2 linked regions of the Longispora fulva genome follow. The protein of the gene in region 1 binds, or shares a complex with, the protein of each later gene. Links are inferred from orthologs where the notes say so. Each region holds a gene or a part of one and is shown on either strand. Other genes may lie near its edges. The genes, in order: nusB and rpsJ.

Region 1 (7,595 bases):
CGAGGCGTTCCGGGAGCACTCGGTGATCTCCGCGGTCGCCACGGGCGTGATCGTCGGGCTCGGGGTCGACGGCTACCGGCTGGCGCTCCTGCACCTGGCCGGCCGGCAGCCGAAGCCGCTGTCCGCCTAGCCTGCGTACCCGGCGAAGATCTTGGAGAACTCGTACGGGGACTGCGGGATGTTCGTGCACCGGTAGAGCGGGCCGGTGCACGCGTTGCGGTCGCGGGTGGCCTCCCAGAACGCCAGCATGCCCAGGTGCCTGGACTGGGCGAAGGCGACGAGTTGGCGGGCGTCGGCCTGGTCGTACACCCGGCCGTCGTCGTTCTTGCCGAGCATCGGCGTGACGCCGACCATCTTCCAGACCTGAGCGTCGGTCTTGGCCGGGTAGAGCGCCTTGAGCTGGGTGAACGTGCTCTGCGCCGCCTGCACGGCGAAGCCGCCGTAGTCGCCGTCGCGGTAGTAGTCCATCGCCATGATGTTGACGAGGTCCAGGTTCACCCCGGCGTCGCGGGCGGTGCGGACCACGTTGAGGCCCTCGGTGGTGAGACCCTCGGGCAGCACCGGCAGCGTGAGCGAGACCTTCAGCCCCGGATTGGCCCGTTGCAGGTTCGCCATGGCGGTGTTCCGCCGGGCGATCGACGCCGGCTCGGCGATGGCGGCGCCCTCGATGTCGAAATCCACATACTTCAACTGGTACGCGGTCACCACGGCCTGGTACTCCGCGGTCAGCGCCCCGGTGTCGGTGCACGCTTGGGCGAGTTCCGCCCCGGAGGCCCCGCCGAAGGACACCTTCACGTCCCCGCCCCGGGCCCGCAGCTTGTCGATCTCGTCCTTCTGCCAGCCGGTCCGCGGGTCGTACGCGTTGAACCACATGGCCTTGCACGCCGACGCGGTGACGAACCCGAGGCTGTAGCCCTGGGTGGCCTCGTCCGACAGCACCGGCGTGGGCCACGCGCCCATGTCGATGTACGGCGCGACGGGCAGCGGCCCGGCGACCGGCGGCGGCCCGGTGGGGGAGACCGTGGGGGTCGGCGACGGGCCGGCGCCGTCACAGGACGCCCCGTTCACGGTGCAGCCCGTCGGCAGTCCCGTGCCGCTGACGACGAAGCCGAACACGACGCTGGCCCCGGGGGCCACGGTGCCGTTGTAGGTGCGGTTCGCGGCCATGGTGTGCGTGCCGGTCGTGGTGACGAGCGCGTCCCAGTAGGTGCCCATCGTCGTGCCGGCCGGCAGGTCCCAGCCGACGGTCCACGAGCTGATCGACGAGCCCGTGCCGTTCGTGACGGTGTACTGGGCCTGGTACCCGCTGGCCCACACCGACGTCCGCGCGAACGTCGCCGTGACCCTGCCGGCCGCGTGCGCCGTCCCGACCAGGCCGCCGGTGACCAGTAGTGCGATGGTGGCCGCGACGAGCGCGGCACGATGTCTGAGCATGACCATCTCCTTGAGGGGTGGGGGTGATGATCAGCTCTCCTCTCCGTCCGGCCAGCCTAGGCAGGCCCGGGACCCCGGTCAATCGATGGAACGCTATCCAGTGCTTCGTGTCCCAGGTGCGGACCGGCACCCGGGGCGTCTCGGCCACGGCCGGCGCGAACGGCAACGGCGGGGGCGGGGGCAGGGGGCTGGGCCGCGTCGTGGGCGGCGGGGTCGCCGGCGGCGGGACGGCGGGTGCGGCCGGCGGGGGCGCTTTGCTGGCCGGCCGCGGCGCGGCGACGGGAGCACAGCCGGTCGCGTCGCTGGTGGCAGCCAGGGGACCGGACCCGAGCCGGGTCACGGCGGCCGGCCGGTCCAACGGGACGGCGTACCAGGTGGAGTGGCCGGCCCGGTTGTTCTCGAGCGCGTAGAGCACCCGGCCGGGCCCGAGGAACGCCGAACCGTACGCGGACCCCGGCAGTCGGGCGACGGTCCGGGTGGCCCCGGTCGCCGGGTCGGTGCGCAGCAACTGTGCCGGCCCGCGCCCGTCGGCCGTGACGCCGTACAGCCCGCCGTCGGCCGGGTCGTACTCCCAGTCGCCCACCGTGGCCGCCGTGCCCATCGGCGCGCTGCTCAGTACCCGTCCGGTGGTCGGGTCGATGACGTGCATCCGGCCCCCGGCGGCCACGACGTAGTGGCCTGCGACCATCGTGCCGGCGTAGGACTCGATGGTCCCGGTGCCGACGGCGCCGTGGTCGTGGGTCGTGCCGTCCGGGTCGATCGTGACCAGGTGCGCGCCGTCGCCGAAGGGCGCGCCGTGCCAGCGGATCGCGAGCGCGTGCAACCGGGGGCCGTCGACGGCGAGGGCGTTGAGCTGGTACCCGGTCCGCGTGACCCGCCCGTCGGGCCAGGTGAGCCACGAGTCGGTGTACGGCGTCGCCGCGTACACCACGTGGCCGCACGGCAATCCGGCCGGCGGAGCGGCGACCGGCACGCTCCCGACGACAAATATGGCGGAAAACAAGACATTAAACATGATTTCTGGAGTTTATTACCTCAAAATGCTCAAGGTGAACATCTACCTCGAAGGTTTGCTGTGGGTCGTCGGCGCGGGGGTCCTCGCCGGGGCACTCGTCTACCTCCAGCACCGGTACCTCTCGGCGGAGCTGCGGGCGCAGCACAACGACGTCACCGGCGCGTTCTTCGAGATCATCGGCGTGCTCTACGCCGTGATGCTCGCCTTCATCGTCATCGCGGTGTGGGACACGATGAACGAGGCCGAGGACAACAGCTACAAGGAGGCCAACGCCCTGGTCGAGGTCTACTGGGTCGGCCACAACGCGCCCGAGCCCCAGCGCGCCACGATCGAGGCCCTCAGCCGGCTGTACGCGAACACCGTCGTCGACAAGGAGTGGCCGCAGATGGCCGCCCGCGACGAGATCTCCCCGGAGGGCTACGCGATCCTCGACGACCTGCGGGTCCAGGTCGAGAGCCTCAAGTCCACCGACCCGGTGACCACCAAGCGCTACCAGGACACGGCGGACAAACTCCGCGAGGTCGTCGGCGCCCGGGGTGCGCGGCTGTCCGCGGTCGACGGCGGGGTCAACCCGGTGCTGTGGTTCGCGCTGATCGCCGGCGCCGTGCTGTTCGTCGCGTTCGCCTACCTGTTCGGGGTGCCCGGGCGGCTCGCGCACGCGACAATGGTCGTGACGGTCACCATGATGGTGGTGATGCTGCTGTACGCGGTCTACGAGCTGGAGTTCCCCTTCAGTCGGGGGACCGCCGTCGGGCCGGACGCGATGCGGTTCGCTCTGGAGCGGTTCGTGCAGATCGGCGGTGGTGGGTCCGTTCCACCGAGCCGGTAGACTGTCCGACGGCCAGTAGCGGCCACCGTACCGAAGTAGTCAACCCATACGAAAGAGGACGTAGCGAGGCATGGCATCCACTAACGAGCTCAAGAACGGCCTCGTCCTCAACCTCGATGGCGAACTCTGGACCGTCATCGAGTTCCAGCACGTCAAGCCCGGCAAGGGCCCGGCGTTCGTCCGGACCAAGCTGAAGCACGTGCTGTCCGGCAAGGTGGTCGACAAGACCTTCAACGCCGGCATCAAGGTCGACACCGCGACCGTCGACAAGCGCGACATGCAGTACCTGTACGCGGACGGCGAGGACTTCGTCTTCATGGACACGTCCAGCTACGAGCAGCTGCACATCTCCGGCAAGATCGTCGGCGACGACGCGGGCTTCCTGCTCGGCGAGATGATCGTGACCGTCGCCACCCACGAGGGCGCCGTCCTGTTCATCGAGCTGCCGACCAGCGCGCTGTTCGAGGTCACCTACACCGAGCCGGGCATGCAGGGCGACCGCTCCACGAGCGGCACCAAGCCCGCGACCCTGGAGACCGGCGCCGAGGTGCAGGTCCCGCTGTTCATCAGCATCGGCGAGAAGGTCAAGATCGACACCCGAGACAAGCGGTACCTCGGTCGTGCCTGAGTCCTCCCACGACCCGGCGTACAACCCGGCGCGCCGCAAGGCGCGCCGGCGCGCGCTGGACGTGCTGTACGAGGCGGACATCCGGCAGATCGGCATGCTCGGCGTGCTGACCGCGCGGCAGAAGATCTCGCTGCGCGAGCCGGAGGCCCCGAAGTTCTCGGAGTACGCCGTGACCCTGGTCGAGGGCGTCGCCCAGCGGCGCGAGGAGATCGACGAGTTGATCTCGACCTACGCCGAGGGCTGGACCCTGGAGCGGATGCCGACCGTCGACCGCAATCTGCTGCGGATCGCTGTCTTCGAGCTGATGTGGGGCGACGGCATCGACGCGCCGGTCGCGATCAGCGAGGCCGTCGAGTTGGCCAAGGAGCTGTCCACGGACGACTCCCCACGCTTCATCAATGGCGTACTGGGTCGGATATCCGACTATTCCGGCCGCTGGTAACCACAGCCCCGCCGCGCGGACGTCGAAACCGTTCGTGGCGGGTTGGTGTGAAGAGAGTCAAAGGCTCTTCTCTCTTCACGCCAACCCGCCACGAACCCCCGCGCGAGAACCAAAAAACTGAACCGGCCACTACGAGACGGGGGGTTGTCTCACAGTGCCCGGTTCAGGCGTTTTTACAGGGGACCGCCTAGTTCTGGCCACCCTGGTTCTGCATCAGCGAACGCGGATCGGCGACCAGCACGCCGAACTCGTTCAGCTGCTCGACCAGCCCCGACGGGGTCGTGTCGAACACGACGGCGAGGGTGCGCAGGTCGTCGGCGCGGATGGACAGCACCCGGCCGTTGTAGTCGCCGCGCTGCTGCTGGATCCCCCGGGCGTACCGGGCGACCACCGTCAGCTCTTCGGCGGGGTGCTCGTACAACTTCTCAAGATCAAGAATGATCTTGTTGGCCTGCTCATGGCGGACGCTGCTGCCGTCAGGCAACAGTTCACCCACCGGTACCCGGTAGAACTCGGCGAGTTCTGCCAGACGGGCGACAGTTACGGCACGGTCGCCGCGCTCGTAGGAACCGACAACCACGGCCTTCCAACGACCGCTCGACTTCTCCTCGACACCCTGCAGGGACAGCCCCTGCTGCTGCCGGATGGAGCGGAGCCGAGAGCCGAGGGCCTTCGCGTACTCAGAGGGCATGCGGACACTCCCAGTCACTTGCCCGGGGACGCTCCCCAGTTCATCGCTACGGAGCGTGACGGTACGGCTCTTTGAGGGCTCGGTCAAGTAGTTGTTACCCACCCGTTGAGTTCGACCAGGCAGTTGTTAGGCTCGAGCACGCCAGACAACCTTTAACGACCCGTCCAGTGAGGCGGGGAAGGCGGTTTGATTGATATGAATGACACCACTATGCCCGAAATGTCTGACGTGAAGGAGATTCTCTCCGCGTCGGACATCACCCGGATCGTGGACCGGGTCGCGCACCAGATCCTGGAGAAGACCTCCGGGGCAGCCGACACCGTCCTGCTGGGCATCCCCACCCGGGGCACCCCACTGGCCCGTCGCCTGGCCGAGCGGATCCACGCCTTCGAGGGGATCGCGGTGCCGCACGGCACCCTGGACATCACCCTCTACCGCGACGACCTGCGGCTGCACAGCGCCCGCCCGGTCGGCCCCACCGACCTGCCGCCCGGCGGCATCGACGGCCAGCGGGTCATCCTCGTCGACGACGTGCTCTTCTCCGGTCGTACGGTCCGGGCCGCCCTCGACGCGTTGAGCGACCTCGGCCGCCCACGGCAGGTGCAGCTCGCCGTCCTCGTCGACCGGGGCCACCGCCAGCTGCCCATCCGCGCCGACTACGTCGGCAAGAACATCCCCACCTCGCTGTCGGAGAGCGTCCGGGTCTCCCTCGCCGAGATCGACGGCACCGACGCCGTCCTGCTGACCGGGAACATCTGATGATCAAACACCTGCTGTCCGCCGCGGACCTCGATCTCGACTCCGCCACCCTGGTGCTCGACACGGCCACCGAGATGGCCGCGATGGCCTCCCGGGAGGTGAAGAAGCTCCCCACCCTGCGCGGGCGCACCGTCGTGAACCTGTTCTACGAGGACTCCACCCGCACCCGGGTCTCGTTCGAGACGGCGGCCAAGCGGCTGTCCGCCGACGTGATCAACTTCTCGGCCAAGGGTTCCTCGGTGGAGAAGGGCGAGAGCCTCAAGGACACCGCGCTCACCCTGCAGGCGATGGGCATCGACGGGGTCGTGGTCCGCCACCCCGCCTCCGGCGCGCCCACCACGCTCAGCCAGTGGGTCGACGGTTCGATCATCAACGCCGGCGACGGCACGCACGAGCACCCGACCCAGGCGCTGCTGGACGCGTACACGATGCGCTCCCGGCTCGGTCAGCTCAAGGGGCTGCGGGTCACCATCGTCGGCGACGTGCTGCACAGCCGGGTCGCCCGGTCCAACATGCTGCTGCTCACCACCCTTGGCGCGGAGGTGACCATGGTCAGCCCGCCGACCCTGGTGCCGGTCGGCGCGCGGGACTGGCCGGCGAAGGTGTCCTACGACCTCGACGCCGCCCTGCCCGACTCCGACGTGGTCATGATGCTGCGCGTGCAGCGCGAACGCATGACCGAGGCGTACTTCCCCTCCACCCGCGAGTACGCCCGCCGCTACGGCCTCGACGTCCGCCGAATGAAACTTCTTCCGGAGCATGCAATAATTATGCATCCCGGCCCGATGATCCGGGGCATGGAGATCGCCCCCGAGGTGGCCGACTCCCCGCGCTCCACGATCGTCGAGCAGGTCGCCAACGGCGTCAGTGTCCGGATGGCCTGCCTCTACCTGTTGCTCGGCGGGAGATCCCTGTGAACGCCAGTCCCGCCGCCGCGAACGAAAGGCCCCCAGTGACCACGTACCTGATCAAGAACGTCTCGGTTCTCGGCGCGACACCGACGGATCTGCTACTGCGCGACGGCCTGGTGCACGACGGCGCCGGGCAGAGCGCGGACGTCGAGATCGACGGCAAGGGCCTCGTCGCCCTCCCCGGCCTCGTCGACCTGCACACCCACCTGCGCGAGCCCGGCCGCGAGGACGCCGAGACCGTGGAGACCGGCTCCCGGGCCGCGGCGCTCGGCGGCTACACGGCCGTGTGCGCGATGGCCAACACCGACCCGGTGGCCGACACCGCCGGCGTCGTCGAGCAGGTCTGGCGGCTCGGCCAGGCGGCCGGCCTCGTCGACGTGCAGCCGATCGGGGCCGTCACCATCGGCCTGGCCGGCGAGCAGCTCGCCGAACTCGGCGCGATGGCCGATTCGCCGGCCAAGGTGCGGATGTTCTCCGATGATGGGTTCTGTGTCCACGATCCGCGCCTCATGCGACGGGCCCTCGAGTACGTGAAGGCCTTCGACGGGGTCATCGCCCAGCACGCCGAGGAGCACCGGCTCACCGTCGGTGCCCAGATGCACGAGGGCGTCGAGTCGGCCAAGCTCGGCCTGACCGGCTGGCCGGCCGTCGCCGAGGAGGCGATCATCGCCCGCGACGTGCTGCTCGCCGAGCACGTCGGCTCCCGGCTGCACGTCTGCCACGTCTCGACGGCCGGCAGCGTGGAGATCCTCCGGCACGCCAAGGCGCGCGGCGTGCACGTCACCGCCGAGGTCACCCCGCACCACCTGCTGCTCACCGACACCCGGGCGTGCACGTACGACCCGGTGAACAAGGTGAACCCGCCGCTGCGCACCCAGTCCGACAT
Region 2 (7,419 bases), 1.8 Mb from region 1 along the record:
GAGTCGTCCGGGCCCTGGTGCCGCTGTCGGAGATGTTCGGCTACGTCGGCGACCTGCGGTCGAAGACCCAGGGCCGGGCGAGCTATTCGATGCAGTTCGACTCCTACGCTGAGGTTCCGGCCAACGTGGCGAAGGAGATCATCGCGAAGGCCACCGGCGAGTAGTTCGCCGGTAGTCACGCCCGGGCAGCATCACCGGGCCGGTCCGACTAGGGCCAGACCCAGATCGACGTAACCAACGGTCCACAGGAGGACACAGTGGCGAAGGCGAAGTTCGAGCGGACTAAGCCGCACGTCAACATCGGCACCATCGGTCACATTGACCACGGTAAGACGACGCTGACTGCGGCCATCACGAAGGTCCTGCACGACAAGTACCCGGACCTCAACCCGTACACGCCGTTCGACGAGATCGACAAGGCGCCCGAGGAGAAGGCTCGTGGTATCACGATCTCCATCGCGCACGTCGAGTACCAGACCGAGTCGCGGCACTACGCCCACGTTGACTGCCCGGGTCACGCGGACTACATCAAGAACATGATCACCGGTGCCGCTCAGATGGACGGCGCGATCCTCGTGGTCGCGGCGACCGACGGCCCGATGCCGCAGACCAAGGAGCACGTGCTCCTGGCCCGCCAGGTCGGCGTTCCCTACATCGTCGTGGCGCTCAACAAGAGCGACGCGGTCGAGGACGAGGAGCTCCTCGAGCTCGTCGAGATGGAGGTCCGGGAGCTGCTCTCGACCTACGAGTTCGACGGCGACAACTTGCCGGTCGTTCAGGTCTCGGCGCTCAAGGCCCTCGAGGGTGACCCGAAGTGGTCGGGCAAGCTGCTCGAGCTCATGGACGCGGTGGACAGCTTCATCCCGCAGCCCGAGCGCGAGGTTGACAAGCCGTTCCTCATGCCGGTCGAGGACGTGTTCACGATCACCGGTCGTGGCACCGTCGCCACCGGTCGTATCGAGCGCGGCATCGTCAAGGTGAACGAGCAGGTCGACATCATCGGCATCAAGCCGGGCAAGCAGACCACCACGGTCACCGGTGTCGAGATGTTCCGCAAGCTGCTCGACGAGGGCCAGGCCGGTGAGAACGTCGGTCTGCTGCTCCGCGGCATCAAGCGCGAGGACATCGAGCGCGGCCAGTGCATCATCAAGCCGGGCACGACCACCCCGCACACCGACTTCGAGGCGAACGTCTACATCCTCTCGAAGGAAGAGGGCGGCCGTCACACGCCGTTCTTCAACAACTACCGTCCGCAGTTCTACTTCCGGACGACTGACGTCACCGGCGTCGTCACGCTGCCCGAGGGCACCGAGATGGTCATGCCCGGCGACAACACCGAGATGACTGTGGCGCTGATCCAGCCCATCGCGATGGAGGACGGTCTCCGTTTCGCCATCCGCGAGGGCTCCCGCACCGTGGGTGCGGGGCGCGTCACTAAGATTCTTAAGTAACCCGATTTCACTTTGCCGTACCTCGTACGGCATAATGAATAGGTTGTGCGTTGCGGGGCGGCCCAGGCTGCCCGGTCTCCGGAGTCATCCAGGCCGCCCCGTCTCGCGGTGTTCGACCCCGCTCGAACACCCCGACCCCGTCGTCGCACCGGGGCCCGCTGTCCGTCCTCAGGGACGGAGTATGGCCCTAGAGCGCGACACGCCCGAGCGCGGGGGTCGGAAGCAATCGAGGCGAAACTGGCCTCGGCCAGCAGCGGCACGAGAGAAGGAAACAGAAGCCACCATGGCGGGACAGAAGATCCGCATCCGGCTCAAGGCCTACGACCACGAGGTCGTGGACTCTTCGGCTCGGAAGATCGTCGAGACCGTGACGCGTACCGGCGCTCAGGTCGCAGGCCCGGTGCCGCTGCCGACGGAGATCAACCGCTACTGCGTCATCCGCTCGCCGCACAAGTACAAGGACTCGCGCGAGCACTTCGAGATGCGCACGCACAAGCGTCTGATCGACATCATCGACCCGACCCCGAAGACGGTTGACTCGCTCATGCGACTCGACCTTCCGGCTGGTGTCGACATCGAGATCAAGCTGTAGGGACCGGACAATGGACAGGCAAGTCAAGGGCATCCTGGGCGCCAAGCTCGGCATGACCCAGGTCTGGGACAACAACAAGGTTGTCCCGGTGACTGTGGTGCAGGCCGGCCCCTGTGTGGTCAGCCAGGTTCGCAGCACCGACAAGGACGGCTACGCCGCTGTTCAGCTGGCGTACGGGTCGATCGACCCGCGCAAGGTGAACAAGCCGCTGGCCGGTCACTACGAGAAGGCCGGGGTCGCTCCGCGCCGTCACGTCGTCGAGATTCGGACGCCGGACGCCGACGCGTACGCCCTGGGCCAGGAGATCACCGCGGAAGCGTTCCCCGTCGGTGTGACCGTGGATGTCACGGGCCGCACCAAGGGTAAGGGCTACGCCGGTGTCATGAAGCGGCACGGCTTCCACGGTCTGAAGGCGTCGCACGGTGTGCAGCGCAAGCACCGTTCGCCGGGTTCCATCGGCGCCTGTGCGACCCCGGGTCGCGTCTTCAGGGGTACGCGGATGGCCGGTCGGATGGGTGGCGTTCGCTTCACCGTCCAGAACCTGTCGGTGCACGCGGTTGACGTCGAGAACAACCTGATCCTGGTCAAGGGCGCTGTCCCGGGGCCGAAGGGCGCGGTTGTGCTCATCCGTACCGCTGCGAAGACCAACCTGAAGAAGGGCGGTGTGAAGTAATGACCACCGTTGACGTCCGTGACGCCGAGGGCGCCACGACCGGTTCGGTCGAGCTCCCCGCCGCGATCTTCGACGTGCAGTCGAACATCCCGCTGATGCACCAGGTCGTTGTCGCTCAGCTTGCTGCCGCCCGTCAGGGCACGCACAAGGTGAAGACCCGCGCTGAGGTCTCCGGCGGCGGCAAGAAGCCGTACAAGCAGAAGGGGACCGGTCGCGCCCGTCAGGGCTCGACCCGTTCGCCGCAGTTCGCTGGTGGTGGCGTCTCGCACGGGCCCGTCCCGCGGGACTACTCGCAGCGGACCCCCAAGAAGATGAAGGCCGCCGCCCTGCGTGGCGCTCTCTCCGACCGGGCCCGCAACGGCCAGGTGTTCGTGGTCGAGTCGTTCGTGTCCGGCGAGAAGCCGTCCACGAAGACCGCCCTCGCCGCGCTCAACAAGATCTCGGACGCCACCCGCGCCCTGGTCGTGCTGAGCCGCGTGGAGGAGACCTCCTGGCTGAGCCTGCGTAACGTGCCCACGGTGCACCTGCTCGCCGTCGACCAACTCAACACGTACGACGTGCTGGTCAACGACGACGTGGTCTTCACCGTCGAGGCTCTGAACGAGTTCCTGGGTAACAAGCAGGAGCAGGAGGAGAGCAAGTGAGCGGCGTGAGCTTCGGGGATCCCCGAGACGTCATCCTGCAGCCGGTCGTCTCCGAGAAGAGCTACGGCCTGCTGGACCAGAACAAGTACACGTTCCTGGTTCACCCGGACGCCAACAAGACGCACATCAAGATCGCTATCCAGCAGATCTTCAGCGTCAAGGTGGAGTCGGTGAACACGCTCAACCGCGAGGGTAAGCGCAAGCGCACCAAGTTCGGCTGGGGCAAGCGCAAGGACACCAAGCGCGCGATCGTGACGTTGGCCCCGGGTGACCGGATTGAGGCCTTCGGCGGCCCGGTCAGCTGACGAGGAGTAGGTAAATGGGCATCCGCAAGTACAAGCCGACGACCCCGGGTCGCCGTGGTTCCAGCGTTGCTGACTTCGCTGAGATCACGCGTAGCACGCCCGAGAAGTCGCTGCTGCGCCCGCTGCACTCCAAGGGCGGCCGGAACGCGCAGGGTCGGATCACGACTCGCCACCAGGGTGGCGGTCACAAGCGTCAGTACCGCCTGATCGACTTCAAGCGGGCGGACAAGGACGGCGTGCCGGCCAAGGTCGCGCACATCGAGTACGACCCGAACCGTACGGCTCGGATCGCGCTCCTGCACTTCGCTGACGGCGAGAAGCGGTACATCATCGCGCCGAAGGACCTGAAGCAGGGCGACCGGATCGAGGCCGGCGTTGGTGCCGACATCAAGCCGGGCAACAACCTGCCGCTGCGCAACATCCCGACCGGTACGACGATCCACGCTGTGGAGCTTCGTCCGGGCGGCGGGGCCAAGATGGCCCGCTCCGCGGGTGTTGGCATCCAGCTCCTGGGCAAGGAGGGTACGTACGCGACCCTCCGTCTGCCCTCGGGCGAGATGCGGCGGGTGGACATCCGCTGCCGCGCCACCATCGGTGAGATCGGCAACGCAGAGCAGTCCAACATCAACTGGGGTAAGGCCGGCCGTATGCGGTGGAAGGGCAAGCGCCCGACCGTCCGTGGTGTCGCGATGAACCCGGTTGACCACCCGCACGGTGGTGGTGAGGGTAAGACCTCCGGTGGTCGCCACCCGGTCAACCCGAACGGCAAGCCCGAGGGGCGTACGCGCCGCAAGGGCAAGGCCAGCGACAAGCTCATCGTCCGCCGTCGCTACGCGACCCGCAAGCGCGGTTAGTCCGGGAGTAACGAGAGATGCCTCGCAGTCTCAAGAAGGGCCCCTTCGTGGACGACCACCTTCAGAAGAAGGTGGATGTCCAGAACGAAAAGGGCACCAAGAACGTCATCAAGACCTGGTCGCGGCGCTCGACCATCACCCCGGACTTCCTGGGGCACACGATCGCCGTGCACGACGGGCGCAAGCACGTGCCCGTCTTCATCTCGGAGGCGATGGTCGGGCACAAGCTCGGCGAGTTCGCTCTGACCCGCACGTTCAAGGGTCACGAGAAGGACGACCGCAAGAGCCGTCGGCGCTAACCGGCCGGGAATCGACGAGTAGGGGTTTACAGCGATGCCAGTTAAGGGCGACGCTCCAGCGCTTCCGGGCGCGAGGGCGGTTGCGCGCCACGTGCGCGTCTCGGCGAGTAAGGCACGCCGGGTGATCAACCTGGTCCGTGGCCTGCCCGCCAACAGGGCGCTCACGGTTCTCAAGTTTGCGCCGCAGGCAGCCAGCGAGCCGATCTACAAGGTGCTCGCAAGTGCGATCGCCAACGCCGAGAACAACGAGCGGCTCGACCCCGACTCGCTGCTCGTGGCCGAGGCTTTCGTCGATGAGGGTCCGACGCTGAAGCGGTTCCGGCCGCGGGCTCAGGGTCGGGCGTACCGGATCCGCAAGCGCACGTGCCACATCACGATCGTGGTGGAAAGCGTGCAGGCTGCGGCTCCGCGTACCGTCAAGAAGGCCGCGAAGGCTGCCGAGGCCGCTCCGGCGGTTGAGGCCGAGAAGGAGAGCGCCGAGTAATGGGTCAGAAAGTTCACCCGCACGGGTTCCGACTCGGCATCAGCACCGAGTACAAGTCCCGGTGGTACGCGGACAAGCTGTACAAGGACTACGTCGGCGAGGATGTCAAGATCCGTCGCATGATGTCCAAGGGGCTTGAGCGCGCGGGTATCTCGAAGGTCGACATCGAGCGCACCCGGGACCGGGTCCGCATCGACATCCACACCGCCCGGCCGGGCATTGTCATCGGCCGGAAGGGTGCGGAGGCGGACAAGATCCGTACCGCTCTCGAGAAGCTCACGGGCAAGCAGATCCAGCTGAACATCCTCGAGGTCAAGAACCCCGAGTCGGATGCGCAGCTGGTCGCCCAGGGCGTGGCGGAGCAGCTGTCCAGCCGGGTTTCGTTCCGGCGGGCGATGCGTAAGTCGATGCAGTCGGCGATGAAGAACCCGCTCGTCAAGGGCATCCGGGTTCAGGTCTCCGGCCGTCTCGGCGGCGCCGAGATGAGCCGCACGGAGTTCTACCGTGAGGGTCGCGTTCCGCTGCACACGCTGCGTGCGGGCATCGACTACGGCTTCTTCGAGGCCCGGACCACCTTCGGTCGGATCGGCGTGAAGGTCTGGATCTACAAGGGCGACGCCGTCCCCGGTCGTGACGCGCTCGAGCAGCAGGCGGCCGCTGGCCGTCCGCGCCGCGAGCCGCGCGCCGGTGCCGCCGACCGTCCGCGTCGCAGTGGTCGCTCGGGTGCGACCGGTACGACCGGGCACAGCACTGAGGCTGGACGTGCGGCTGCGGCCGAGTTCGGCGGTACCAAGAACACCGACGCCGCTGCTGCTGTTGAGGCCGCTCCGGTGACTGAAAACGGGCAGGAGGGCTGACCTGACATGTTGATGCCACGTAAGCCCCCGAAGGGCTTCCGTAAGCCGCACAACCCCAAGCGGTCGGGTGCGGCCAAGGGCGGCACCAGGGTTGTCTTCGGTGAGTTCGGCATCCAGGCTCTGGAGCCGGCGTACGTGACGAACCGGCAGATCGAGTCGGCACGTATCGCGATGACCCGTCACATCAAGCGTGGCGGTAAGGTCTGGATCACGATCTTCCCGGACCAGTCCATCACGAAGAAGCCCGCCGAGACCCGCATGGGTTCCGGTAAGGGTTCCCCCGAGTGGTGGGTCGCGAACGTCAAGCCGGGTCGGATCCTGTTCGAGATGGCGTTCCCGAACGAGGTGATCGCGCGTGAAGCAATGCGACGCGCGATCCACAAGCTGCCGATGAAGTGCCGCATTGTTAAGCGCGAAGTGGGTGAGGCGTGATGGCAGCGGTTACTCCGGCTGCTGAGGTTCGGGAGATCTCCGACGAGGAGCTCAAGACCCGACTCTCGGAAGCCAAGGCGGAGCTGTTCAACCTTCGGGTGCAGGCGGCGACGGGGCAGCTGGACAACAACCGGCGGCTCCAGACGGTCCGGCGTGAGGTTGCCCGGATCTACACGATCATGCGCGAGCGCGAGCTTGGTCTGAGCGCCGCGCCTACTGAGGTGGCGTCATGAGCGAGACCGTGAACGAAACCGCTGAGACCGAGGAGCGCAGCCGTCGTAAGACGCGCGAGGGCCTGGTCGTCAGCGACAAGATGGACAAGACCGTCGTCGTGGCTGTCGAGGACCGGGTCAAGCACCCGCTCTACGGCAAGGTTCTGCGGCGGACTCGTAAGCTCAAGGCGCACGACGAGCAGAACGCCTGCGGCATCGGCGACCGCGTTGTCCTCATGGAGACGCGTCCGCTGTCGGCCACCAAGCGTTGGCGGATCGTGGAGATCCTCGAGAAGGCCAAGTAAGTAACCGGCTAGTTCCGCCAGGCTCTGCTGCTGTGGGCGGTAGAGAACCGGCGAGACAACAGGAGTTGACGTGATCCAGCAGGAGTCGCGACTGCGCGTCGCCGACAACACAGGTGCCAAGGAAATCCTTTGCATCCGTGTTCTCGGTGGCTCCGGTCGGCGCTACGCGAGCATTGGCGACGTCATCGTGGCCACGGTCAAGGACGCGATCCCCGCGGCCGGTGTGAAGAAGGGCGACGTCGTCAAGGCTGTCGTTGTTCGCACCGCCAAGGAGAAGCGGCGGCCGGACGGCTCGTACATTCGCTTCGACG

The links.
Region 2: the proteins of nusB (region 1) and rpsJ are in contact, whole or in part, in a solved structure (PDB 3D3B), measured with the Escherichia coli proteins. The link is inferred for Longispora fulva from one-to-one orthologs.

Annotation. Positions count from the first base shown.
Region 1 is NZ_JADOUF010000001.1:8,591,347-8,598,941, forward strand. Bases 2,721-5,623 are described here. They hold nusB (transcription antitermination factor NusB), read left to right. Parts: upstream 2,721-3,898; coding sequence 3,899-4,348; downstream 4,349-5,623. Other genes in these bases: IW245_RS41380 (bestrophin-like domain), read left to right, coding at 2,721-3,278; efp (elongation factor P), read left to right, coding at 3,349-3,906; bldD (transcriptional regulator BldD), read right to left, coding at 4,536-5,039; pyrR (bifunctional pyr operon transcriptional regulator/uracil phosphoribosyltransferase PyrR), read left to right, coding at 5,250-5,623. In the rest of the region: aroQ (type II 3-dehydroquinate dehydratase), read left to right, coding at 1-130; IW245_RS39685 (cellulose binding domain-containing protein), read right to left, coding at 127-1,434; IW245_RS39690 (hypothetical protein), read left to right, coding at 1,542-1,844; more of IW245_RS41380, read left to right, coding at 2,151-2,720; more of pyrR, read left to right, coding at 5,624-5,798; IW245_RS39725 (aspartate carbamoyltransferase catalytic subunit), read left to right, coding at 5,798-6,715; IW245_RS39730 (dihydroorotase), read left to right, coding at 6,751-7,595. UniProt on the Escherichia coli protein: Part of the processive rRNA transcription and antitermination complex (rrnTAC). The complex forms an RNA-chaperone ring around the RNA exit tunnel of RNA polymerase (RNAP).
Region 2 is NZ_JADOUF010000001.1:6,764,764-6,772,182, forward strand. Bases 662-3,388 are described here. They hold rpsJ (30S ribosomal protein S10), read left to right. Parts: upstream 662-1,734; coding sequence 1,735-2,043; downstream 2,044-3,388. Other genes in these bases: tuf (elongation factor Tu), read left to right, coding at 662-1,451; rplC (50S ribosomal protein L3), read left to right, coding at 2,054-2,716; rplD (50S ribosomal protein L4), read left to right, coding at 2,716-3,360; rplW (50S ribosomal protein L23), read left to right, coding at 3,357-3,388. Also shown: fusA (elongation factor G), read left to right, coding at 1-164; more of tuf, read left to right, coding at 258-661; more of rplW, read left to right, coding at 3,389-3,665; rplB (50S ribosomal protein L2), read left to right, coding at 3,680-4,519; rpsS (30S ribosomal protein S19), read left to right, coding at 4,537-4,818; rplV (50S ribosomal protein L22), read left to right, coding at 4,853-5,302; rpsC (30S ribosomal protein S3), read left to right, coding at 5,302-6,159; rplP (50S ribosomal protein L16), read left to right, coding at 6,166-6,591; rpmC (50S ribosomal protein L29), read left to right, coding at 6,591-6,824; rpsQ (30S ribosomal protein S17), read left to right, coding at 6,821-7,108; rplN (50S ribosomal protein L14), read left to right, coding at 7,179-7,419. UniProt on the Escherichia coli protein: Involved in the binding of tRNA to the ribosomes. Part of the processive rRNA transcription and antitermination complex (rrnTAC). The complex forms an RNA-chaperone ring around the RNA exit tunnel of RNA polymerase (RNAP).